DNA from 4 places in the Tardiphaga sp. 37S4 genome. Region 3 is predicted to be linked to each of the others. Evidence: predicted binding sites of a transcription regulator. Region 3 holds the regulator's gene; each other region holds the start of a gene.
The links. The regulator LexA, encoded in region 3, represses DNA repair genes until DNA is damaged. The targets are predictions, from matches to a motif close to TGTTCNNNNTGTGTTCNG.
Positions count from the first base shown of each region.

Region 1: a site for LexA is predicted at 1,641-1,658, ahead of LPB73_RS21355 (PA0069 family radical SAM protein). Genes of this name have one in related genera too.
Region 2: a site for LexA is predicted at 1,437-1,454, ahead of radA (DNA repair protein RadA). Genes of this name have one in related genera too.
Region 4: a site for LexA is predicted at 1,277-1,294, ahead of LPB73_RS15375 (ImuA family protein). Genes of this name have one in related genera too.

Region 1 covers NZ_CP088008.1:4,490,197-4,493,465, forward strand. Annotated here, with positions in the region: gene LPB73_RS21350 (VOC family protein) at 1-338, opposite strand, end outside; gene LPB73_RS21355 (PA0069 family radical SAM protein) at 456-1,619, opposite strand; gene LPB73_RS21360 (glycosyltransferase) at 1,824-2,393, shown strand; partial or broken gene LPB73_RS21365 (GNAT family N-acetyltransferase) at 2,429-2,902, shown strand; gene moaB (molybdenum cofactor biosynthesis protein B) at 2,899-3,269, opposite strand, start outside.
Region 2 covers NZ_CP088008.1:2,029,805-2,033,073, forward strand. Annotated here, with positions in the region: gene radA (DNA repair protein RadA) at 1-1,411, opposite strand, end outside; gene LPB73_RS09910 (hypothetical protein) at 1,541-1,864, shown strand; gene LPB73_RS09915 (hypothetical protein) at 1,884-2,150, shown strand; gene LPB73_RS09920 (hypothetical protein) at 2,427-2,780, shown strand; gene LPB73_RS09925 (PAS-domain containing protein) at 2,871-3,269, opposite strand, start outside.
Region 3 covers NZ_CP088008.1:2,650,361-2,653,629, reverse strand. Annotated here, with positions in the region: gene LPB73_RS12955 (ComEC/Rec2 family competence protein) at 1-1,678, shown strand, start outside; gene lexA (transcriptional repressor LexA) at 1,697-2,419, opposite strand; gene LPB73_RS12945 (GNAT family N-acetyltransferase) at 2,722-3,269, opposite strand, start outside.
Region 4 covers NZ_CP088008.1:3,161,495-3,164,763, reverse strand. Annotated here, with positions in the region: gene LPB73_RS15380 (putative DNA modification/repair radical SAM protein) at 1-1,194, opposite strand, end outside; gene LPB73_RS15375 (ImuA family protein) at 1,357-2,148, shown strand; gene LPB73_RS15370 (Y-family DNA polymerase) at 2,042-3,269, shown strand, end outside.

The sequences.
Region 1 (3,269 bases), 1.8 Mb from region 3:
GTCTTGCGCGCTGGCTTCAGAAGCGATCCGCCACAATCGACGGCGAAAGCGAGGACCGCATCGACCTCGCCTTCGGAGCGGCAATTCCACGCCAGCGTGCTGCCGCGAAACGCCTGCGGCCTTGGATGGTCAGGCAATGTTGCGTCCTGCGCCAGTTGATCCCACGGAAACAGCGCGAGGACGCTGGCGCCGGTGTCGAAAAAGGCGATGGCCTCGCCAGAGGCACGGGCCTTTCGCGCAAAACCCAGCGCTTCGTAGAAGGCAATGCTCCTGCGCATATCTGCGACACCCAGCGTGATTACCGTCATGCGCGCGATCGGCGCGGGTGGTTTTGTCATCGTCATGCGTGTCACTCCTGTACTCACTCTATAGATCGAAAAGAGGGACGTTGGCAGGCTCTGGTTTCCTGCCAACGTCCCCTCTCCACCACTCCGTACGCTGCGAGACCTGCGGAGTTAGAACAGATTCAATTGCTGACCGGCACCCGCCGGCTTCTCGAAATGATCGAGGGTGAGCTTCGAACGACGTTTGTTGAGACCGAGCTTCGTGCAGGCGATCTCGAAGCGGCGACCGATCATCCAGGCCATCGGCCCGGTGCCCTTCATGCGCGTGCCCCATTGCGAGTCGTAATCGCGGCCACCGCGCATTTCGCGGATCAGCGTGAAAACATGCCGATAGCGATCCGGATAATTCGCGATCAGCCACTCGCGAAACAGATCGCGTACTTCCATCGGCAGCCGCAACAAAACGTAACTGGCTTCCTTGACGCCGGCATGCGCGGCGGCATCGAGAATCCGTTCGATCTCGCTGTCATTCAGCGCAGGGATCACGGGCGCCACCATCACCGTGGTCGGAATGCCGGCCTCGGATAGCTGCCGCAAAGCTTCCAGCCGCTTCGACGGCGTCGACGCGCGCGGCTCCATGGTGCGCGCGAGCTTCGGATCGAGCGACGTCACCGACAACGCCACTTTGACCAGATTGCGCTTCGCCATCCGCGCCAGGATATCGATATCGCGCGTCACCAAGGCAGACTTCGTGACGATGCCGACGGGATGACCGGTCTTCTCCAGCACTTCGAGAATGCCGCGCATCACCTGCCGCTCGCGCTCGATCGGCTGATACGGATCGGTATTGGTACCGATCGCGATCATCTTCGGCTCATATTCGGCGGCGGCCAGCTCCTTCTCGAGCAGCGCCGGCGCATCGGGCTTCACGAACAATTTGGCTTCGAAATCGAGCCCGGGCGAGAGACCGAGATAGGCGTGGGTCGGCCGCGCGAAACAATAGACGCAGCCATGCTCGCAGCCACGATAGGGATTGATCGAACGGTCGAAGCCGATATCAGGCGACTCGTTGCGCGTGATGACCTTGCGCGCGGTGTCCGTCGCAACGGTCGTCTTGAACGGCGGCAATTCATCGAGGCTCTGCCAGCCATCATCAAAGGCGACCCGGGCCTCGGCCTCGTAGCGCCCGCTGTCGTTGGACTGGGCACCGCGGCCGCGCCGCCGCTGCTTGTCGATCGCCACCGCGATCTCGGGAAAAGGGGAAAGCGCACCCGCCGGCTTATCGGAGGGCGCCGGGACCGGCGGGTGCTTGAGGGCAGCGATCTGGCGACTCATGAAGCCACGATAGCGCACGCATGGAACAAATCAAGAACATAAATAGGGTGGCACACGGCCGGGGCACTGTGCATTCTCCCGCCGCCTCAGAGAGGCGGCCGAAAGTCGAACCGCCCCGAAATTGCAGCAGCCGCCGGTGCCGCATAGACTATGACGAAACGATAACGCGGCCACCCCGTTGTTGAGAGGTATTATCCGACACCCATGCTGAGCGTGATCATCCCCACCGAAGGCGTCGAACAGCCCGCTGTTGCCACACTGGCAGCGCTGGTGCCGGGCGCTGCTGCCGGTGTGATCCGCGAAGTGCTGCTGGTCGATCGCGCTGGCACCGATGTCATCGAACGTGTCGCCGATGTCGCGGGCTGCGGCTTCCTGACCTCGCAGGGATCGCGCGCCGCGGCGATGGCCGCCGGCGCCAAGCAGGCGCGCTCGCCCTGGCTAATGTTTCTCCATGCCGGCGCCGTGCTCGATGCCGGCTGGATCGAGGAGACCCAGCAATTCATCCAGCGCGTATCGACCGGCAACCGCCCCCGCGCGGGCATTTTCCGCTATGCGCGCTCGCCCTATGACGAGACCAATTTTCGCGATGGCCTGAAGCACCTGGTCCGGATGATCACAGGCCCCAAGGCCGATCAAGGTCTGCTGATTGCACGCGAACACTACGACCGTCTCGGGGGCTACGCACCCGATGCCCGGCGCTCCGAAGCGCGGCTGCTGCGCCAGCTCGGCCGCTCCTCACGCACATTGCTGCGCAGCCGGATCATCGTCGCCTGACCATGGCCGCCCAAGCCCCCGATGCCGTTCAGCTTGCAGTGCTACGCGATCTCCAGCCTGGCGATATCGACTGGGTCATCCGCAGTCACGGCGAACTCTATGCGAGTGAATACGGGTTCGATGCGTCCTTCAAGGCGCTGGTAGCTGACATCGCCGCAGAATTCGTCGCATCATGCGATGCCACGCGCGAACGCTGCTGGATCGCCGAGATGGACGGCGCGCCGGTCGGCTCGCTGTTTCTCGTGAAGGCATCCGACGACGTCGCCAAGTTTCGGCTCTTGCTGATCGATCCCAAGGCGCGCGGACAAAAGCTCGGCCAGCGCATGGTGACGGAATCCATCGCCTTTGCGCGGCAATGCGGTTATCGCAGGATCACGCTGTGGACCCAGAGCAATCTCGGCGCTGCGCGAAAAGTCTATCAGGATGCAGGTTTCGCGCTGGTCGCCACCGAGCCGCATCGCAGTTTCGGGCAGGATTTGATCGGCGAGACCTGGGAACTCGTGCTCTAGACCGACGCGCCCTTCGCCTTCGGGCGTCGCAAATGCTCATCCAGCCGCGGCATGATCTCCACGAAATTGCAGGGCCGCGTGCGGTAATCCAGTTGCGCGGCAAGGATGCCGTCCCAGCCATCGCGGCAGGCGCCGGGCGAACCCGGCAGGCAGAAGATAAATGTCGCGCCGGCGGTGCCAGCAGTCGCGCGGCTCTGGATCGTCGAGGTACCGATCTTGGCGTGGCTCAGCATGTGAAACGCAATCGAGAAACCATCCATCCGCTTCTCGAACAGCGGCTCGATGGCTTCCGGCGTGACATCGCGGCCGGTGAACCCCGTGCCGCCGGTCGTAATGATCGCGTCCACGCCGGGATCGGCAATCCATG
Region 2 (3,269 bases), 620 kb from region 3:
CTGTGCTTTTGCTGTTGTCGCGCGTGGGTTTGACGCCGCGCGCAGCGATATCGGCGACCAGCGAGGTCAGGCCGCCGATGGTATTCAGCGACAGTCCGGCATCGCCGCCGGGATCGCCGCGCGCCGATTCCGGCAGCACTGCGCGGCCGAAGCCGAGTTTTGCCGCCTCTTTCAGCCGCGCCGAGGTCTGCGCCACCGGGCGCACCGCGCCGGACAGCGAGATTTCGCCGAAATAGACCGCGTCGGTGGGCAGCGGCGCATTGCACAGCGACGAGACCAGGGCCGCGGCCGCGGCCATGTCCGCGGCGGGCTCGTTAATGCGCAATCCGCCGGCGACATTGAAATAGACGTCGTAGCCCGACAGCTTGACCCCGCAATGGGCCTCCAGCACGGCCAGCACCATGGACAGCCGGGAGGAATCCCAGCCCACGACGGCGCGGCGCGGGGTGCCGAGCGTGGTCGGAGCAACCAGAGCCTGCAGTTCCACCAGCACCGGGCGGGTGCCCTCCATGCCGGCGAAGACGGCGGTGCCCGGCGAGCCGAGATCGCGATCGGACAGGAACAGCTCGGACGGGTTGGAGACCTCGCGCAGGCCAAGCCCGGTCATCTCGAACACGCCGATCTCGTCGGTGGGGCCGAAGCGGTTCTTCACCGCGCGCAGGATGCGGAACTGCTGCGAGCCTTCGCCCTCGAAGGACATCACGGCATCGACCATATGCTCGACCACACGGGGCCCGGCGATCTGGCCGTCCTTGGTGACATGGCCGACCAGGATGATGGTGGCGCCGGATTTCTTGGCGAAGCGAATGAGCGCTTGGGCCGAAGCACGGACCTGGGTGACAGTGCCCGGCGCGGATTCCACCGTGTCGGTCCACATGGTCTGGATCGAGTCGATCACGATCAGCCGCGGCACCGTGCCTTCGGACAGCGTGGCGACGATATCCTCGACCGAGGTCTCGGACGCGAGCTGCACCGAGGCGTCTGCAAGGCCCAACCGCGACGCGCGCAGCCGCACCTGTGCCACGGCTTCTTCGCCGGAGATGTAGACCACGCGGTGGCCGGCCCGCGCCATCAGGCTGGTAGCCTGGGTCAGCAGCGTCGATTTGCCGATGCCGGGATCGCCGCCGATCAAGAGTACCGAGCCGCGCACGAAACCGCCGCCGGTGACGCGGTCGAGTTCGCCCATGCCCGAAGGAATGCGCGGCGCGTCGTTGCTCTGGCCGGTCAGGCTTTCGAGATTGAAGGTGCGCCCCTTGCGCTTGGAGCGCGCGCTGACCGGAATCGTGGTGACGCCGGTGGTGTCCTCCTCAGCCAGCGAATTCCACTCGCCGCAGGCGTCGCACTTGCCCTGCCACTTGTTATAGGCGGCACCGCAATTCTGGCAGACGAAGGAGAGGAGGTTCTTGGCCATTGGCGGAGGGAATCGCGGCTGTGGGTGTTTTTGGTTTGTTCTCTTGGTCTACGCGGTTGAACGGGGCATTTGCAAGTTTCTTCTCGAAGGGTTCGCCAGCCTTGCCGGGTGGGACGCATCGACCGGCACATGGGCAAGGTCTATTTGGTTGCCAAAATTCCGACGCGCGAGAACTGGTCGGCAATGTTAGCCTGGATCGCCTTTGCCGCGGCGATGCCGGAGGTGCAGCCTCTGCAGTGGTCCTGTTCAACTTGGCGATTGCTTACGCTCGGTAGACGCGCCGCGAGCAAAATCCAGATGCAAGCAGTGGTGAGCAATCGAGGCTGCTCGACCAACCAGCTGAGCCGCAGTCCAGCGCTTCGCGAGTCCAATTTGTTCCGCGCAGGAGCTCGCGTGGAACTGCCATGCGACGAATCCTTCATTAACCTCCGCCCGATAGCCTCACCGCAGTGACGTCAGCGTGAGGTGTGCGGTGCGTATTTTGATGATCGTGCTGGGTGCGGCGACGCTGGCGACGCCGGTACTTGCCTCTGACTACCGCGATGCGCGCTATCGCGCCGGCACCGCGCGCTATCCCATCACGATGGATACCGGCATTCGCGCGCCGCCGCCGCTTTATTATGTGGAAGCGCCGCCGCGTTATGTGCGGGATCTGAGAACGGGCGAACCGGGCCAATGGGTGGTTCGCCAACCGAGTGTGTTCGAGCAACTCTTCGGGCTGCCCCGCGACGGTTATTAGGTTGGCTGCTGAGGCCGATTGATCTCACGTCGGGCTCTGCGGTGAATCCAGGCGCAGTGCAGCTGTGTCTGCCTTGGCATCCTCATATGTTGCCGTCATCAAATCTTAAGCACGTTCATCAAGGTAAATATCAGGACCGCGTTGACCGGTGGTGGTGCTTGGCTGAGTGTCGCCCATCAGAGCGATACGAACTCATTTCAAACAAGCTCGCCACGGGGTCTCATCATGAAGAAATTGATTGCTGCTGCGATGTTCGCCACTGTCGCCGGAATGGCGATGCCCGGTGTTGCCTCGGCAGGTTGCTATAACTGCTACACACCGCCGCCGTGCCAGACCTGCTATCAGCAGCAGGTGGTGCCGCCGCAGTATCGCACGGTCGAAGAGACGGTGATGGTCGCTCCCGGTCGCACCGTCGCGCGCCGCACGCCAGCGCAGTACGAGACGGTGATGGTGCCGAAGACCGTGATGGTCGCGCCTGCGCGCGTCGATTACGAGCGCATTCCGGCGCAATACGCCACGCAGCAGCGTGTCCAGATGGTCGCTCCGGCGCAGGTCTATTACGCACCGGTGCAGCAGGGCTGCTCGACCTGCAATCGCGGCTTCAGCTTCGGCTCAAGCTACGGTTACTAAGCCGCGGATAGCTCAGATTTTCAGGACTGCGATCGGCCACCTCAGGGTGGCCGATTTGCGTTTGGGGGAGGCCACCGGTGGCGGCGGCGGTCATCTCCCTGCGGTGATGACCTCTCCGCACAACTCGCCGTCAGCAGCACCATTTCCAAATGAAACTGCGGCATCGAGGTCGAATTCGGAGAGCGGGACGGGCCGACCGAACAGAAAGCCCTGGACGAGGTCCACGCCTGCAGCCTGCAGATATTCAAATTGCTCTTCGGTCTCGACACCCTCCGCCGTCGTTGCGATGCCAAGACCATGGGCCAGCGCAAGCACCGAGGACACTACCGCTGCGCAATCGCGGCGATTGGGAGCGCCTTGTGCGAAGGATTTGTCGATCTTGATCCTGTCGAACGGGAAATTGGTCAAATAACTCGCCGTTGAATAACCAGTGCCAAAATCATCGAGCGCTATGGAGATGCCGAGATTCTTCAGCTGCCGTATCGTCCC
Region 3 (3,269 bases):
GCCGCTCCGGCCGGGTAGCTACGACTTCGGACGAGATTTGTATTTTCAAGGGATCGGCGCGTCCGGTTTTGTGATGGGCGGCATCAAGGCGGTCGACCCGCCGATACAGCCGAGTGTGGCGTTACGCTATTCGGCGACCATGCAGGGGCTGCGCGACGCCATCGACGCGCGGATCCGCACCGTGCTCTCGGGCGATAGCCGCGCCATTGCCACGGCGCTGCTCACGGGCCGCCGCGATGCGATTTCGGCTGACGTCAATGATGCGATGTTCATCTCCGGCCTCGGTCATGTGTTGTCGATCTCCGGCTATCACATGGCCGTTGTCGCCGGCGTGGTGTTCTTTGCGATACGCGCACTGCTGGCACTGATCCCTGTCCTGACGGTGACATTCCCGATCAAGAAAGTCGCAGCGGCTGCGGCGTTATTCGCAGCACTGTTCTATTTGCTGCTGTCAGGTGCCGAAGTCGCGACACAGAGATCCTTTTTCATGACGGCCGTTGTGTTGATGGCAGTCATGGTCGATCGCCGGGCGGTGACGTTCCGTACGCTGGCGGTGGCAGCAATGGTTGTGCTGATCGTGGCGCCGGAAGCACTGGTGCATCCGAGTTTTCAGATGTCATTCGCGGCGACGCTGGGGCTGGTCGCATTGGTGCAGATCGGCATGCCCGCGCTGTTTGCGTCGCCCGATCATTCCGCGACGGCGCGCGTGGCGCTATGGGGCGGACGCGAGATCGCGATGCTCGTGCTGGCCTCGCTGGTCGCGGGCCTCGCCACCACGCCCTATGCCGCATTTCATTTCCACCGCGTCACGCCTTATGGCGTTGTCGCCAATCTTCTGGCGATGCCGGTGGTCTCGGCGCTGGTGATGCCGGCGGGTATTCTTGGTTTGGCAGCCATGCCGTTCGGCTTTGACGGTGTGTTCTGGCGGCTGATGGATGTCGGCATCCAGTGGATGATCGTGGTCACGCAATGGGTCGCAGCCGTGCCCGGCGCCATCGGCCGGATGCCGGCCTTCGGGACGGGACCGCTGATATCAGCCAGTATCGGCATCATCGTGCTGGGATTGCTGCGCACGCCGTTGCGCTTCGCGGGGGCTGGCGTGCTGATGCTCTCGATTGTCTGGGCATTGCTGGTGAAGCAGCCGGATGTCCTGATCTCGGGTGATGGTCGCAGCGTCGCGGTACGGGGCAGGGACGGACGCCTGCATGTGATGCGCAGCGCCAAGGATACATTTTTGCTGAAAGAGTGGCTCGCCGGCGATGCCGATGCGCGTCTGCCGACCGATGCCTCCGTCAGCCACGGTGTGTCCTGCGACCGCGACGGATGCATCACGCCGCTGGCCGATGGCGCTTTGGTGGCGCTGGTTTTACAGCCGGACGCCTTCACGGATGATTGCGAGAAAGCGGCGCTCATCGTCACGACGAAACAGCCGCCGAGGGATTGCAGGGCGCTGGTGATCGATCAGGATCGCTTGCAACGAAATGGTGCGGTGAGCCTGCAGCGAACCGCAAACGGCTTTACCATCGATGCCGTGCGGCCACGGGGCCTGGACCGTCCGTGGTCGCGCGCAATTCCCGATGAGCCCCAGCAAGATCTGATCCAGAACAGTCGTCCACCGCAAAACCGGCCGGTGGATGCGACGCCGGCGGAAACCGATCTTCAACCCGAAGATCAGTAATCCGCCGAGGCGCAAATCTCAGTAGCGGCGATACAGGCCGATCAGCTTGCCCTGAATGCGCACCCGGTTGGGTGGCAGGATACGGACCTCGTAGGCGTCATTCGCAGGCTCCAGCGCGATCGACGCGCCGCGGCGGCGGAAGCGCTTCAACGTGGCTTCCTCGTCGTCGATCAGGGCCACCACGATGTCGCCGGTGTCGGCGCTCTCGTTGCGCTGGATCAGCACGGTGTCGCCGTCGAGAATGCCGGCGTCCTGCATGGAATCGCCGCGCACTTCGAGCGCGTAATGTTCGCCGGAACCGAGCATGTCGGCGGGCATGCTGATGGTGTGGCTACGGGTCTGCAGCGCCTCGATCGGCGTACCGGCCGCGATCCGGCCCATGACCGGGATAGCAACCGTGCGGCCATTGTCATCATCACCGCTGTTGCTGGCGATGCTGGCGGCCGAACGCACCTTGCCAAGCGTGCCTTCGATGACGCTGGGCGTGAAGCCGCGGCGCCCGGTGCCGCCGGTGACCGGTGCGCCGAGCTCTGGCAGCTTGATGACTTCGATGGCACGGGCGCGGTTGGGCAGACGGCGTATGAAGCCGCGTTCTTCCAGCGCCGTGATCAGACGATGGATGCCGGACTTCGAGCGCAGGTCGAGCGCATCCTTCATCTCGTCGAAGGACGGTGGGACGCCGGCTTCCTTCAGCCGTTGATCGATGAATCGCAGGAGTTCGTATTGTTTGCGCGTGAGCATCTGAAGCCATCCTCAGTTGACGGTGTCGGCCGCCGCGTGCGTTTCAAAGGGCCTTCGAACGGTGAGCCTCAATCCAGAGACGATCGTTCGAAGATCGGTTGCGCGAGTTCGGGCACTCTCAAACTACTCAAAGCCACAGAATCTCGAAACAAATCATGAACGAACACTATATGTTCCATATGTGTTCTGCAATGCTTAATTTGCCGTCAACAGAACGCACGTTGAGTGAGGTTTGAGGAGGCTGTTCCTCACCAGTCGTCGATCCTCGACGGACATGGAAAATGCTTCCGCGGTCGCTTGGGCTACGCGGACGTCACGCGCCCAATGGGCGGCGGCGGAGTCGTGGAGCCGGTCGCCAGCGAGCGCTGAACCATGATCGTGTCGGCCCAGCGGCCGGAGCGATAGGCGACGCCGGGCAGCAAGCCGACGCGGGCAAAGCCGAAGCTCTCATGCAAGCCGAGCGAGGCCGTGTTGTCGGCATCGATATAGCCGATGATCTGCCGGAAGCCGGCCGCCGCGCAGACATCGATCAACTCGCGCATCAACAGCCGGCCGATGCCCCGGCCGACATGTCCGTGGTGGATATAGATCGAATGCTTGACCGTGTAGCGATAGGCCGGTCGCTTCCGAAACAGCACCACATAGGCGTAGCCGACGACCTCGCCGCCTTGCGTGGCGACGAGATGCGGGAACCGTTTGCTGCGCAGGTTCTTGCGCCGGTCTCTGAGATCGTCGGGCTGCGGCGTGTCCGCGTCGCTGACGCCTTCCTCGACGCCTTGCCGGATGTGCCGGCGATAGATCGCCAGCATGGCATCGACGTCGGTGTCGCGTGATGGTCGGATGACGACCG
Region 4 (3,269 bases), 510 kb from region 3:
CAGCTTCGCGCCGTCCAGCAAATTAACGGCCGGGCGATGATCCGGAAGAACGATGAAAGGCAGTGCCTTGTTCCGCGGAATATGCAGCCGCGCGAGATCGCCGACGCGGATCGACGAGATCCGGCGCGTTTCGATGATCCGCTGCACGGCCTTGGCGCCGAAACCGGGCACGCGCAAAAGGTCTTCGCGGCTGGCGCGGTTGACGTCGAGCGGGAAACGGTCGCGGTGGCGCAGCGCCCAGGCGAGCTTCGGATCCATGTCCAGCGACAGCATGCCGTCATTGTCATCGACGATCTCGTCGGCGTCGAAGCCGTAGAAGCGCATCAGCCAATCGGCTTGGTAAAGCCGATGCTCGCGGATCAACGGCGGGGCGCGCAGCGGCAGCGAACGGCTCGCATCGGGGATCGGGCTGAAGGCGGAATAATAGACACGCTTCAGATTGTAGGACCCGTACAGATTGGCCGAGGTGCGGATGATGGTTGAATCATTGGCGCTGTCGGCGCCGACGATCATCTGCGTGCTCTGGCCGGCTGGCGCAAAACGCGGCCCGACTTTGCCGCGCGGCGTCGGCTTGCGACCCTCGCGGGCTTCATCGAGCTTCAACCGCAATCGACCCATGGTGCGACGAATGGCACGGACGTCTTTCTCCGGCGCCAGCTTTGCGAGGCTGTCTTCCTCGGGCACCTCGATATTGATGGAGAGGCGGTCGGCATATTTTCCGGCCTCGGTGATCAGCGCGTCGTCGGCTTCCGGAATGGTCTTGAGATGGATATAGCCGCGGAAGTGATGCTCCTCGCGCAGTTTCCGCGCGACGGCGACAACCTGTTCCATCGTGTAATCGGCGCTGCGGATGATGCCCGACGAGAGAAACAGTCCCTCGATGTAATTGCGCCGGTAGAAATCCAGCGTCAGTTGCACCACTTCGTCCACGGTGAAGCGGGCACGCGTCACATTGCTGGAGGCCCGGTTGACGCAATAAAGGCAATCGTAATTGCAGGCATTGGTGAGCAGGATCTTCAGCAGCGAGATGCAGCGGCCGTCCGGCGCGTAAGAATGACAGATCCCCATCCCTGCATCGGTCGAGCCGATGCCTTTGCCGTCGCGGGAGTCCCGTTTCTCGGTACCGCTGGACGCACAGGACGCGTCGTATTTCGCGGCATCCGCCAGGATCTCCAGCTTGCGCTTCACGTCCATGTTCAAAAATCCCTTTGATTCCAAACGCTAAAAAAGTGGCTGATGATCCCGATTGACTCGGCTTGCCATCTTAGCTTTATATTAGAACATATCATGAACAAATGGGCCGGCAATGGGTTCACTAAAGACCCGCCACGGCAAAACAATTTCGAGGAGCGGCGCATGACCGGCGCACGCATGACCACGCTCGCGCAATTGCGCGGCAGCATCGAACGCATCGAGACCCACAGCGATACCTATGCGCCGGATCGCGTGTCGCTCGGTCATGCCGAGGCGGACGCGGCGCTGCAAGGCGGCCTCGCGCGTGGCACCATGCATGAGGTGTTCGCCGAAGGCCGGCACAGCGCGGCCGCCACGGGCTTTGTCGCCGGCCTCGCGCATCGTGTCTCGGCAAAGCGGCCGCTGCTGTGGATCCGGCAGGATTTCTCCGAACGCGAATGCGGCGCGCTGGCCATGAGCGGCTGGCGTGAGCTCGGCCTCGATCCGCGCCTGCTGGTCACCGTGCGCGCGCCCGATGTCGAGACGGCATTGCGGACCACGGCTGATGCGCTGGCCTGCGATGCGCTGGGCAGCGTCGTGCTGGAAACCTGGGGCGACAGCAAACAGTTCGACCTGGTCGCCAGCCGCAAACTCACGCTGGCGGCGCGCGGCTCGGGCGTCACGTGCCTGTTGCTGCGGACTGCAGGCGTTCCGGTCTCGAGTACGGCAGAGACGCGCTGGATCATCCGCTCCGCGCATTCGCCGCCATTCAGGCCCTGGCAATCATGGGGCGTGCCCATGCTCGACGTGCAACTGGTTCGAAATCGTCACGGCCCGAACGGGCAATGGATCATGGAATGGAAGTGTGATGAGTGCGTTTTCCGTGACACATCGGCGCATCCTCAGCCTGTGGCTGCCGCGCCTGCCAACCGATCGCATCAAACGTCAGCTCGCGCGCAACGGCGCGCCAGCTAATCTGCAAGCAAGTATTGTCGTCGCCAAGCAAAGCAATGCGCTGCAGATTTCCGCGCTGGACGATGCCGCGGCGAAGCTCGGCCTTGAACCAGGTCTGCCGCTTGCCAATGCCCGTGCGGTCTGTCCGGACATTCAGGTGTTCGATGCCGATCCTGTCGCCGATACGCAGGTACTGACCGACATCGCCGATTGGTGCGACCGCTTCACGCCACTGGTGGCGCTGGATCTGCCGCATGGCCTGTTTCTCGACATCACCGGCTGTGCCCATCTGTTCGGTGGCGAGGCGGCACTGATGGAGCAGCTCTGCGCGTCGCTGTCGCGGCAGGGTTTTATTGTCAGTGCAGCGATTGCGGGGACATCGACATGCGCGCGCACGCTCAGTCGATACGCACATGGCCGGATCGTCGCCGCGGGCGAGGAGGCCAAGGCAGTGACGCCGCTACCGCTGTTCACGCTCGGCGCCGATGAGGCGCTCATCCGTGGATTGCGCCGCGCCGGCTTGAAGACCATCGGCGATGTCGCCTCGCGCTCGCGCCCCGAAATCACCGCACGTTTCGGCGCGGAATTCACGACGCTGCTGGAACAGGCGCTGGGGCAAAGCGATGCACCGATTTCCCCGCGCAAGCCGCTGCCGGATTATATCGTCGAGCAACGCTTCGCCGAACCGATCGCCACCGATGGTGTGATTACGCTGACACTGGCCAAGCTGGCGCGCACGCTGATCGATGCGATGGACAGGCAGGGCAAGGGCGCGCGGCGGCTGGAAGCGGCGTTCTTTCGCACCGACGGCGCGGTGCGGGTGATCACCGCGGAAACCGGCCTGCCGGTGACCAAGGGCGAGGTGATCGACCGGTTGTTCCGCGAGCGACTGGACGCGATTGCCGATCCGCTCGATCCCGGTTTCGGTTTCGATATGATCCGCCTGTCGGCCAGCCGCACCGAGATTGTCGTGCAGCAGCAGCGCGATCTCGATGCCAATGTGCATGCGAACGATGAACTGGCCGACCTGATCGACCGTATTGCTGCGCGGATCGGGTCGCGGCGTGTGCTGGTTTATCTGCCCGTCGAGAGCCACATTCCCGAACGCGCGATGCTGGGTGTGCCGGCACAGCATCATCTGG